2 linked regions of the Gloeobacter violaceus PCC 7421 genome follow. The protein of the gene in region 2 binds, or shares a complex with, the protein of the main gene of each other region. Links are inferred from orthologs where the notes say so. Each region holds a gene or a part of one and is shown on either strand. Other genes may lie near its edges. The genes, in order: uvrB and GLL_RS12370.

What was found.
Region 1: the proteins of GLL_RS12370 (region 2) and uvrB are in contact, whole or in part, in a crystal structure (PDB 7EGT), measured with the Thermus thermophilus proteins. The link is inferred for Gloeobacter violaceus PCC 7421 from one-to-one orthologs. Residues at the interface, in WP_096412145.1 of Thermus thermophilus: His654, Arg656, Phe657, Gln666, Asp668, Glu669, Lys680, Arg681, Leu682, Ser683, Lys685, Tyr686, Ala687; in WP_096411307.1 of Thermus thermophilus: Glu23, Leu25, Arg26, Asp27, Gly28, Glu29, Arg30, Phe31, Arg55, Glu326, Asp327, Phe328, Glu379, Ser382, Gln383, His398, Gly400, Arg401.

Annotation. Positions count from the first base shown.
Region 1 is NC_005125.1:1,974,165-1,980,027, reverse strand. Bases 919-3,837 are described here. They hold uvrB (excinuclease ABC subunit UvrB), read left to right. Parts: upstream 919-1,316; coding sequence 1,317-3,359; downstream 3,360-3,837. Other genes in these bases: GLL_RS09605 (chemotaxis protein CheB), read left to right, coding at 3,662-3,837; GLL_RS09615 (hypothetical protein), read right to left, coding at 975-1,172. In the rest of the region: SMC-Scp complex subunit ScpB, read right to left, coding at 1-239; GLL_RS09620 (segregation/condensation protein A), read right to left, coding at 190-915; more of GLL_RS09605, read left to right, coding at 3,838-5,863. UniProt on the Escherichia coli protein: The UvrABC repair system catalyzes the recognition and processing of DNA lesions. A damage recognition complex composed of 2 UvrA and 2 UvrB subunits scans DNA for abnormalities.
Region 2 is NC_005125.1:2,552,687-2,558,698, forward strand. The notes cover bases 1,803-4,870. They hold GLL_RS12370 (UvrD-helicase domain-containing protein), read left to right. Parts: upstream 1,803-2,179; coding sequence 2,180-4,561; downstream 4,562-4,870. Other genes in these bases: GLL_RS12365 (PII-interacting protein PipX family protein), read right to left, coding at 1,803-2,063; GLL_RS12375 (DUF433 domain-containing protein), read left to right, coding at 4,608-4,844; GLL_RS12380 (DUF5615 family PIN-like protein), read left to right, coding at 4,828-4,870. Also shown: GLL_RS12355 (saccharopine dehydrogenase family protein), read left to right, coding at 1-606; GLL_RS12360 (BPSS1187 family protein), read left to right, coding at 789-1,778; more of GLL_RS12365, read right to left, coding at 1,788-1,802; more of GLL_RS12380, read left to right, coding at 4,871-5,160; GLL_RS12385 (J domain-containing protein), read left to right, coding at 5,229-5,915; murF (UDP-N-acetylmuramoyl-tripeptide--D-alanyl-D-alanine ligase), read left to right, coding at 5,922-6,012. UniProt on the Escherichia coli protein: A helicase with DNA-dependent ATPase activity. Unwinds DNA duplexes with 3'-5' polarity. Translocates on single-stranded DNA with 3'-5' polarity. Initiates unwinding more efficiently from a nicked substrate than double-stranded DNA.

The sequences.
Region 1 (5,863 bases), 580 kb from region 2 along the record:
ACCAGCCGCTGGATGAGATCTTGCAGGGGCGGTCTCAGTTGCAGGGCGTAGCCTGTGGCGGTGTCGGCAATCTCCAGGGCGCTGTCGCGGCCGGCATAATCCTCGAGCAGCTCAAGCAACGCCTCGCGGCAATCGTCCCGATCGCACTCCGCGTAGCGGCTGAGCTGTTCAAGGTTCAGCGGACGCGCTTTAAGGTAGAGCACCGCCTCCAGGCGGGTCTTGAGATTCGTCGACGGCATAGATCTCGATGTCTCTGTAAAATTCGGCTTGGGCGAGCACCACCCGGTCGCGGTGCGCCAGAAACAGCAAACCCAGAAACGCTCCCACGCGATCCCGGTAGTGTTCTAACAATTTTTCGAAGGCGGTGACGCCTTTGGTGGTGAGCACCGCCCACAATCCGGTCACGATCGCTTCGAGGTTCTCCTGGTGGGCCAGATGCTCGACTTGCTCCATGGTGCGCACCATCGGACCTTTGAGGGGTGGGCGGCGCTCGGCGGTGCGCTTTTGGGCCTGGTGGCCCTCCATTTGCTCGACTTCGCGCAGATGGGCAATCAGATCATTGAGGGTCAGGGGCCGATCGACCATCGCAGGCACCGCCGGACGGCGGCGGATCAGGCGCTCGAGGGCCACCGCCGGTCCGTTGGGGCCCAGTGGGTGCGACAGCGCCTCTTCTTCATCCTCCGGCACGTCGAGCGGATCGGGCGATTGCATCGATCCTTCGAGGATCTCCGCCTTCATGTGCACCAGCACCGAAGCATAAAAAAGCGCCTGGCCCGAGCGGGGCAGGTCCGAAACGTCGAGGCTGCCGAGCGATTGCAAGAAGCGATCGGTCAACTGCACCACGTCGATATCCCACGGATCGATTTCACCCCGCCGGGCCAGGTCTATCAATATACCGATCGCGTCTTTGGGCATACGGAGTGCCAGGGCCGATTGCCATCAAGAATAGCACCCGCAAAACCCCGTGCCGATCTCTAGAGTTCGCGCTCAGAAAATTGGATGACGTCCATCTTCGAAAACTGCCAGCTTCCCGAGGGCGAATCGACTGGAAATCCATTCGCGCGCAGTACGGCGAAATATAAAGGATTGCTGTCGTCCGCTTCGACGGTGAAGCCTTTGGTTTTTAACTTGCGCACCGCCTGCTGGAAGAGGCGGTCCAACACATTGCTCATACCGGCCCAGGCGCCCGTCGGGTAGATTCAGCACCCAAAACGGTAACACGAAGCGGGGGCGATGGAAACGGCCGCCGCCGATCCGGACGGCCGGGGGCGGCAGAGGCTACAATAGGAAACAGGTTGTGAACTTTTGGACACGCAATGACCGACGACCGCTTCGTAGTCTCGGCCCCATACCGGCCGACCGGGGACCAGCCCCGGGCGATTGCCCAGCTCAGTGCCGGAGCGCTGGGCGGTGTCACTTTTCAGACGTTGTTGGGGGCGACTGGCACCGGCAAGACCTTCACGATCGCCAATGTGATCGAAAAGGTCGGTAAACCGACCCTGGTCCTGGCCCACAACAAGACCCTCGCCGCCCAGCTTTGCAACGAATTGCGCGAATTTTTTCCCGACAATGCTGTCGAATACTTTGTTTCTTATTACGACTACTACCAGCCCGAAGCGTACATCCCCCAGACCGACACCTATATCGAAAAATCGGCGAGCATCAACGACGAAATCGACATGCTGCGCCATTCGGCCACCCGCTCGCTCTTCGAGCGGCGCGACGTGATTGTGGTGGCCTCCGTCAGCTGCATTTACGGCCTGGGTATGCCCGAGGAGTACCTGCGCGCCGCCATTCCCCTCAAAGTCGGATCGAACATTGATCAGCGCGAGTTGCTGCGCCAGTTGGTCACGGTACAGTACGAGCGCAACGACATCGATCTGGGCCGCGGCCGCTTCAGAGTGCGCGGCGATGTGGTCGAGATCGGTCCCGCCTACGAGGATCGGATCATCCGGGTCGAATTTTTTGGCGACGAAGTCGAGGCGGTGCGCTGGCTCGACCCGGTCACAGGCGAGGTGGTCCGCTCGGTCAACAGCCTCAACATCTACCCGGCCAAGCACTTTGTGACACCTGAGGAGCAGCTGGAGCAGGCCTGCATCGCCATCGAACAGGAACTGGAGGCGCGCGTGGCCGAACTGGAGGGCGAAAACAAGCTGCTGGAGGCCCAGCGCATCAAGCAGCGCACCCGCTACGACCTGGAGATGCTGCGCGAGGTGGGTTACTGCAACGGCGTCGAAAATTATTCGCGCCACCTCGCCGCCCGCCGGCCGGGTGAAGCGCCCTCTTGCCTCATCGATTATTTTCCGCAGGACTGGCTGTTGGTGGTCGACGAATCCCACGTCACCATCCCCCAGATCCGCGGCATGTACAACGGCGACGCCCAGCGCAAAAAAGTGCTCATCGATCACGGTTTCAGGCTCCCTTCGGCCGCCGACAACCGCCCGCTCAAAGCGCCCGAATTCTGGGATAAAGTCCGCCAGGCCATCTTCGTCTCGGCCACCCCGGGCGATTGGGAAGTCGAACTCTCGGGCGGCGGTCGCGACCCCGAGACCGGCCGCATGGCAGGGGAGCACGTCGCCGAGCAGATTATCCGGCCCACCGGCGTGCTCGACCCCGAGGTCTTTGTGCGGCCGGTGGCAGGTCAGGTGGACGACTTGCTCCACGAAATTCACGATCGGGTCGCCCGCCGCGAGCGGGTATTGGTCACCACCCTCACCAAGCGCATGGCCGAGGATCTCACCGAGTACTTCCAAGAGCGGGGGGTTAAAGTGCGCTATTTGCACTCAGAAATTCAGGCCATCGAGCGCATCGAGATTTTGCAGGCTCTGCGCCAGGGCGATTTTGACGTGCTCATCGGCGTCAACTTACTTAGAGAAGGGCTCGATTTGCCCGAAGTGTCGCTGGTGGCGATTCTGGACGCTGATAAAGAAGGGTTCCTGCGCGCCGAGCGCTCGCTGATTCAGACGATTGGCCGGGCGGCGCGCCATGTGCGCGGACAGGTGATCATGTACGCCGACCGCCTCACCGCCTCGATGGACAAAGCGATCAGCGAGACCGAGCGGCGCCGCCAGATCCAGAGGGCCTACAACGCAGCGCACGGCCTCACCCCCCAACCCATCGTCAAGCGCCTGGATGCCAACAGCATCCTCGACTATCTGGCAGTTTCCCGCCGCCTCAACCAGCAGGAACTCGAAGCTGCCGCCGCCGCCCCGGCGGAAGTGGCCCTGGCCGATATTCCCGAACTGGTGTCGCAGCTGGAGATCCAGATGCGCGATGCGGCCAAGAAGCTGGAGTTCGAGAAAGCCGCCGAGTACCGCGATAAAATCCATAAGCTGCGCGAGCGGCTTTTGGGCAAGTAACGAGGCCATCAATTTTCGGGGGGTACTTGCTGCATCTGTGTTGCTGAGCGCTTTCCAGCCCGTGCCGGGTCGGTAGCGTTCCCTCGCGGGCGCGCTTCCCCATGACTTCTATGCCTTAAGACAGAGAATAGCTGGGAAGCGGTGCTTACGCACCGCTTCCCAGCTATTTTAGATACAAGTCTTTGTTCGTATTGACTCGTGCTGAATGTCGTGTTGTGTGTCAATCCGGAGTTACCGCTGAACTTTCCCGCAGGAAGGGAAAGCACTTCGGCCGAAGCAGCGAGCGAGGCGGGAAGCTTGCAATGGCGATAGATTCCGGGGGGGGAGCCGATTCATTCTCTTTGTCGTTAGGTTCTTTTGCGATAGTTGCCGTCGGGGCCTCGGCAGGGGGGCTCGAAGCTTTCACACAGTTTTTGGGTGCCTTGCCAACCGATACCGGCATGGCGTTCGTGTTGATCCAGCACCTCAAAGCCGACCAGCCGAGCTTGCTGGTTGAGATCCTGGATAAAACAACCGGCATGGACGTTGTCCAGGTGCACAACGGCACGGTCGTGGAGCCAAACCATGTCTACGTGATCCCGCCCGACCGGCAGATGGCGATTACCAGCGGCGTGCTCACCCTCTCGCAGCGCCGCAAGACCGACGGGCAGTTTATGCCCATCGACTCCTTTTTTCATTCGCTGGCTGCAGACTGGGGCAACCGGGCGATCGGTGTGGTGCTTTCGGGAGCGGACGGCGACGGTGCGCAAGGGCTCAAGGCGATCAAGGCGGCGGGCGGCCTCGCTTTCGCCCAGGACGAGCAATCGGCCCGGTTTCCGAGCATGCCCCACAATGCCGCGGCAACAGGGCTGCTGGATTTTGTCCTGCCGCCCCGGGAGATCGCGGTGCGGTTGGCCGCGGTCGGCCGTCATCCCTACATCGCCCCCCCGGCCGCCACCGCCCCGCCCACCCCGCCCGGCGCCGAGGAGGCCAGGAGTGCCGCCATCGCGCTGCTGCGCGCCGCCACCGGGGTGGACTTCGGCCAGTACAAGCGCCCGACCTTTGAGCGGCGCTTGCAAAGGCGCATGGCGCTGCACCAGATCGAAAGCCCGCAGGAATTCGTTCGCCACCTTCAAGACCACCCGGAGGAAGTCCAGGCCCTGTACCGTGACGTGCTCATCAGCGTCACGGGCTTTTTTCGCGACCCCGAAGCTTTCGAGGCGGTGAAAAACACTGTCCTGTCCGCCATTACCCAGCAGCGGGCCGAGGGCCTGCCCATCCGCGTCTGGGTGCCGGGGTGCGCCACGGGCGAGGAGGTCTACTCCCTTGCCATTGGCGTGCTGGAGTTCCTGGAGGAGCACCCCTCCCCAACCCCCGTCCAGTTTTTCGGCACTGACATCAGCGAGGAGGCAATCGCCCTTGCCCGCACTGGTCTCTACCACGCCTCCCAAATCGAGGGCCTCTCCCCCGAGCGGCTGCGACGGTTCTTTAGCCAGGGCGAGGGCGGCCACCGGGTCTGCAAGCGGGTGCGCGAACTGTGCGTCTTTGCTCGCCACGACCTGCTCGCGGATCCGCCCTTTTCCCAGATGGATCTGGTCAGTTGCCGCAACGTGTTGATTTACTTCTCGCTGCCTGCCCAGAAGCGGGTGCTCACTACCTTTCACTACAGCCTCAAGCCGGACGGCTTTTTGCTGTTGGGCACCTCCGAGAGCCCGGGGGGGGCGTCCGAGCTGTTCAACCGGGTCGATTCGAAAAACAAACTGTTCTCCCGAAAGGCGGTGCCCGCCCGGCTGCTCCTGGAGTACGCCGCCGGGCCCGTTGCGGCGGACCCGCTCAACCCCAAACAGCCCGCCGCGGGCGGGGCGGGGAACGCTCCCGATCTGCAAAAAGAGGCCGACCGGCTCGTTCTGGACCGGTACGCCCCGGTCGGCGTGGTCGTGGGCGCCGACGCGGAGGTACTGCACTTTCGGGGCCAGACCGGTCCCTATCTCCAGCCGTCCCCTGGCCGTGCCAGCCTCAACCTGCTCAAGATGGTGCACCCCGGCTTGCGTTCACAGCTGCGCTCGGCGCTGCAGCTGGCCGCCAAGCAGTCGCTTGCCCAGTGCCAGCAAGATATCCGGCTCTACGACGGCGATCGGGAGCGGCGGGTGCGCATCGACGTCGCCCCCTTCAGATCCGCCTCCGGGCAGACCCACTTTCTGGTGTTGTTTGCCGACACCCCGATGGTCGAGGTGAGCGCGCCGCTTCCCGGACCCCGTTCCGCCGCGGCCGACAGGCAAAGCGCCCAACAGCAAAGACTCCTGGAATTGCAGCAGGAGTTGACGGCCAAGGAGGAATACCTGCGCACGGCGATTGAGGAGTCCGAAGCCGTCAACCAGAACCTCCGGGTCGCCAACGAAGAGATCCTCTCAAGTAACGAAGAGTTGCAGAGCACCAACGAAGAACTGCAGACCGCCAAAGAAGAGATCCAGTCCACCAACGAAGAACTCCACACGATCAACGACGAACTGCAGCGGCGCAACCGG
Region 2 (6,012 bases):
GAACATTCCAGCACGGAATTGGAGCGCAATCGGGACCCGGAGGCCCCCGAGTACGATGCCGGTGTGGATACCTGGGTTGGACCGTTCTTCATGGGCCTGGTGAACACCCGCGTCGTGCGCCGCAGCCGTGCCCTCTATGACCAGTGGCAAGAGCCTTACGGTCCGCAATTCGTCTACCAGGAATATCTCAAGTTCGATCCACCGCTGGCGTGGCTACAGGCCACGGTTGTCACCGTCGGCACGGCCTTGTTTGCAGGAATTATGCAACAAGCCCCGCTGCGGCCGTTACTGCAATCGCTGCTTCCCGAGCCCGGCAGTGGTCCCTCCGAGCAGACGATGAACGAGGGTTGGTTCCGCTGTGAACTTTTGGGAGTCGCTGAGGACGGGCGCCGGGTGAAGGGACTGATCTGTGACCAGGGAGATCCAGGCAACCGCGCCACGGTCAAATTCCTGTGCGAGTCGGCTCTGAGCTTGGTCTTGAACACCGATGAGTTGCCGGGTGGACAACAGCGAGGCGGTGTCCTGACACCTGCAACCGGGCTTGGAGAAGTGCTGGCAGAACGGCTGCGCAGCGCAGGGATGACCCTGAAGGTTGGTGTCGTTTAGGGGGCCATCCATTTTGGGGGGTGCCTGCGGTATTCCTACGGCATGGGCAGGATAAGAACCCCAACAATTCGGTAATTCGACGTCTATCCCGATTGGCGGGTGGTGGATAGACTGTCCCCACGGCCCTGCCCGCTTATACTGCGGATTGCAGGGCTGCTGTCGGATTATCCGGGAGCTTACTTATGATCTCCAGATGGTTTCCATTGGCCGCCTGCCTGCTGGCCGGTCTGCTCAGTTCGACTGTAGCGGCTTCGGCAGACCCGGCGGTCTGCCCGACGGGCACCCAGGCGAGCAAGATCTTTGCAAGCGGTAATCTGGCTTGTGCAATCGCCCCCTCGGCTACCGACCCGGCCATTGCCGATCGGGTGAGCGGCCAGACCGGCTACGGCTACCACGCGGTGGCCTTCCCGGCAAAGCTCGAAGACCTCAAAGGCGTGCTGGTTTTCCTGTTGGCAAGCAACAGCCGCCCCTACAACCCCATCAGCGGCAAATACATGATCGCCAATATCCTCGATGAAGGCGCCTCGGCAGGTTTGCTGGTCCTCCAGCTGGCCTACGCCAATTCGACGAGCATCGGCAGCCTGTGCGGCGAAGATCCCGACTGCTACGGCCCGGCCCGCCGCGAGGTGGTTTACGGCGAGGCGGTCTCGCCGGTGGTGGCAGTGGATTATCCCAATTCGCTAATCAACCGGCTCGAACGCCTGGTGGCCTACCTCAAGGTCAACCTGCCTCCGGAGGTGCGCCTGCCGGAAGCCATCGGTGGGGAGACCATCGACTGGTCGAAATTGCTTCTGGGCGGCCACAGCCAGGGAGGCGGTCACGTGGGTCTATTGGCCCAGGCGTTTGGGGTGGCGAATGTCTGCTATCTCTCGTCGATCGTAGACGCGGTGATCGACGGCGATGGGTACGCCTCCGCCTCCTGGATCACCACACCCTTTGTCACACCCGTTTCGGCGATGCGCGCCGTCGTGCACCAGATCGACACTCAGGCTCCTAAAATTCTGACCAACTTTGCAACCCTTGGCCTTTCGGCTTCTGCAGGAACAACCGCCTCCGACAACGGCTACCTCACCCTTACAAACAAACCCATGGGTAGTTCCCACGGGGCGACCGTCAAAGATCCCCAGTACGCTGCCGAGCGGCACTGGGCCTGTTATCAACCGGCGGGCTAATTCGTCAGATCAAAGCGCGTGCTGATAGAAGGCTTTCATGCGGTCAAGGGTCTGGTGATCAAGTTCGAGGGTGCCGCGCCGACAGGCCCGCATCCGATCGTCGATCAACTGTCGAGCCTGCAGTCGGCTGAGCGACTCGAACTGCATCGTCTCTGCTTCGGTCTCGGTGACGACAAACAACATCCGCTGGGCGTAAAGGGTTGCAAATAGACCCTTCTTCGGTCCCAGACTGCATACCAGGAACATCAACCCGAAATGCGGATGTTGCAGGTACTGCTCGTTCATGACATTCCAGGTTGTGATGTATAAGACACTACTGCATCCTTTGGGCTTTGTCATCGGCTCCACCACCGGCAGCGAGTAGGATAGTGCAGAAAAGAAACGACACAAGAGGCGGCCCGATGGTCCTCGGTATGGATGCTTTGCTCAATCCTTCGCAGCAAAAAGCGGTGGAGCGCTTCAACGGTCCGCTGTTGGTGGTGGCGGGTGCGGGTAGCGGCAAGACGCGGGTACTGACCTATCGCATCGCCCATCTCATCGAGACTTACCAGGTGGACCCCGAGCACATCCTGGCGGTCACCTTCACCAACAAAGCAGCGGGCGAGATGAAGGAGCGCATCTTGCAACTCTTTTGCGAGCGCACCGCCAGAAGCCGCGGCGGTGAGGCGTTTGCCGCCCTGCCCGACCCCGAGCGGCGCGCCATCGCAGGCCGGGTGCGCCGGGAATTGATTCAGCCTTTGTGGGTGGGGACTTTTCATGCCCTGTGCGCCCGTATGCTGCGCTACGACATCGACAAGTACACCGACCAACGCGGGCGCACCTGGCAGCGCAACTTCACGATCTTCGACGAATCGGACGTGCAGGATCAGATCAAAGACATCGTCACCAAGCAGCTCAACCTGGACGACCGCCGCTACGTGCCCCGCTCGGTGCGCTTCGCCATCAGCGGCGCCAAAAACCAGGGCCTTTCGCCGGAAGAATACCAGCACTCAGAAGGCGGTTCGCTGCGCGCCCGCACGATCGCCCAGGTCTACGAGCGCTACCAGGACCAGCTGGCGCGCAACAACGCCCTCGATTTCGACGATCTGATCTGGGTGCCGGTGCAGTTGTTGCGCCGGCGCCCCGACGTGCTCGATTACTGGCACCGCCGCTTCCGTCACATCCTGGTCGACGAGTACCAGGACACCAACCGCACCCAGTACGACCTGATTCGCCTACTCGCCACCAACAACCAACCCAAAAGCGAGTGGGACTGGCGCGACCGGTCGGTCTTTGTGGTGGGCGACGCGGACCAGGCCATCTACAGCTTTCGCCAGGCGGATTTTCGCATCCTGATGGATTTTCAGTCCGATTTTGGCGACGGCCTAGCCGACGACGAGACCGAGACGCTCATCAAGCTCGAAGAGAACTACCGCTCCTCGGCCACGATTCTCGATGTCGCCAACGAACTGATCGCCAACAACATCGAGCGCATCGACAAGGTGCTGAGGGCCACCCGTCCGGCGGGCTTGCCCGTGTCGCTGCACGAGGCGGAGGACGAGGTGGCCGAAGCTGAGTACATTGTCGGGCAACTGCGCAAACTCAAAGACGCCGACACTCGTCCCTGGAACGACTTTGCGGTACTCTACCGCGTCAACGCCCAGTCGCAGCCCATCGAGCAGGCGCTTTCGCGCTGGGGGGTGCCCTACACGGTGGTGGGCGGCTTGCGCTTCTACGACCGCCGTGAGATCAAGGACGTTCTGAGTTACCTCAAGGCGATCCACAATCCCGCCGACTCGGTCGCCCTCAAGCGCTCGATGTCCGCGCCGCGCCGCGGCATCGGCAAAACGACACTGGATAAGCTCGAAGCCGGGGCCGGGATGCTCCAGACTTCGCTATGGCAACTGCTCACCGACGAGACGAGTATTAAAAATTTGGCCGGGCGCACCAGCGGACCAATTCTCCAGTTCGTGCGCTTTGTCGAGCGCCTGCAGGAGCTGGCCGCCCGGGTGCGCGTCTCGGAACTGCTCGATACGGTTCTCAAAGAGTCGGGCTACGTGCAGATGCTTCAGGAAGAAGGCACCGAGGAAGCCGAGGGGCGCCTCGAAAACGTCCTGGAGTTGCGCTCGGTGGTCCAGCGCTTCGAAGAAGAAAGCGAAGATCCCGAAAACGCGACGCTCGAAGCCTTTTTGGCCAATGTCTCGCTCGCGTCGGATCTGGACAATCTCGAAGCGGGGGCCGAGCGCATCTCGCTGATGACGCTGCACGCCGCCAAGGGTCTGGAGTTTCCGGTGGTGTTTTTGGGCGGCCTCGAAGACGGCCTTTTTCCGCACTTTCGGGCGATTCAAGACGGTGACAGCGCCGCCATCGAGGAGGAGCGCCGATTGTGCTACGTGGGGATCACCCGCGCCAAGGAGCGTCTGTTCTTGAGCTATGCCCAGGCCCGCCGCCTCTACGGCGACCGCCAGCCCGCCATCCCGTCGCAGTTTCTCAAGGAACTGCCCGCCGAGAAACTGGCCGGTACCCGCGTGCGCAAGGGTCTTGCCGACCGGAGGCGCGACCGGGCCGAGCGGATTGCCGCCCGCCCGGCCGCCGTCCCGCCGCTCGCCCCGCCCGCGCGGCGCAAAAGCCCCGCCCAGAACTGGGCGGTGGGCGACCGGGTCGAGCACGACCAGTTCGGTCTCGGGCAGATTACCCACGTCCTGGGTGTGGGCGAGAAGCAGTACCTGGCCATCAGCTTCCCCGGCCAGGGCAAAAAAGTGATCGACCCGCGCCTGGCGCCTCTGCGCAAGCTGGCTGAGTGACACCTGCTCTTTAGAATCGAAAAGCCCAACAACCCATGCTCTCGCCATGAATTACCGCGAACACATCACCATTGACCCGCGCATCCGCAGCGGAAAGCCCTGCATCCGCGGCACCCGCATCACCGTGACCGATGTATTCGATTATCTTGGGGGCGGAATGACCATTCCCGAGGTGCTGGAGGATTTTCCTGACCTCACCGCCGACGACATTCAAGCGTGCTTTGCCTTTGCCGCAGACCGTGACCGCCGTATGAACGTCGTTCCGTATGAAGCTGCTCTTTGATGAAAACCTCTCGCCCAAGCTACCCCGCCTGCTAGCGGCGCTTTTTCCGGACAGCGTGCATGTCCGCGAGTGTGGGCTACTTGGACTTACCGACGAGGATGTTTGGGAGTATGCCCGCGTCAACGGCTTCACTATCGTCTCGAAGGACTCCGATTTTCAGCAGCGTAGCTTGCTCTACGGACATCCACCCAAAATCGTTTGGCTGTGCGTCGGCAATTGCACTCGGCAGCAACTTGTTCAACTGCTCATGCTCTACGAGCAGGACATCCATGCGCTGGACACAGACCCATGCACGGCGCTTCTCGTCCTCTCGTAGCCGAATAGTTGTCCAAAACGCCCGATAGAGGCGATGATCCCGTGCGCAGGCGGCCCTAAACTGGTGAAGTGAGCACACCGACCCACTATCAGACTCTTGGCATCGAGCCGTCGGCGACGACGGAGGAGATTCGTGCGGCTTACCGGCGGCTGGCCAAGCAGCACCATCCCGACACCGGTGCCCTCGCCGGTCACCAGCGGATGGTGATACTTAACGAAGCTTACGAGGTCTTGAGCGAGCCGCAGCGGCGCCAGTCCTACGATCGGCTATTGGCCCATGGCGATGAGCGCCCCAGCCGGGTTGCCACCCAGACGGTCCCGCGCGCCCCCTTCGGGCGGGGCGCCAGCGAGGATAGCGAGCGCCAGCGCTGGCTGAGAGACATCTACCGGCCGGTCAACGCCGCCATTTACCGGGTGATCCGCCCTTTCCGGCGGCAGCTCGATGAGCTTGCCTACGACCCCTACGACGACGAACTGATCGCCGAATTTGTGGCTTATCTGGAGCGCTCGCAGGTCATTTATCAGCAGGCGAAGGCGCTGTTTGCTTCGCGGCCCAACCCGGCGGGAGCGGCGCTGGTGGCCGAACTGCTCTACCACAGCCTCAACCAGCTGGGTGATGCCCTCGACGAATTGCGCTACTTCACGCTCAATTACGACTACCAGCATCTACACGTCGGCCAGGAACTGGTGGGGATCGTCACCGACCTGCGCCGCCAGGCGACCGAAGCGGCTGAGCGCCTGCTGCAGATGGGATAGTGCCCTATGTTTGAAATCGACACACAGACACTGCAAACCCTCCTGGGCGCCGAGGCGGAAGGAACGCTTCCGATGTCGGTGCGGGGCGTCGGGACCG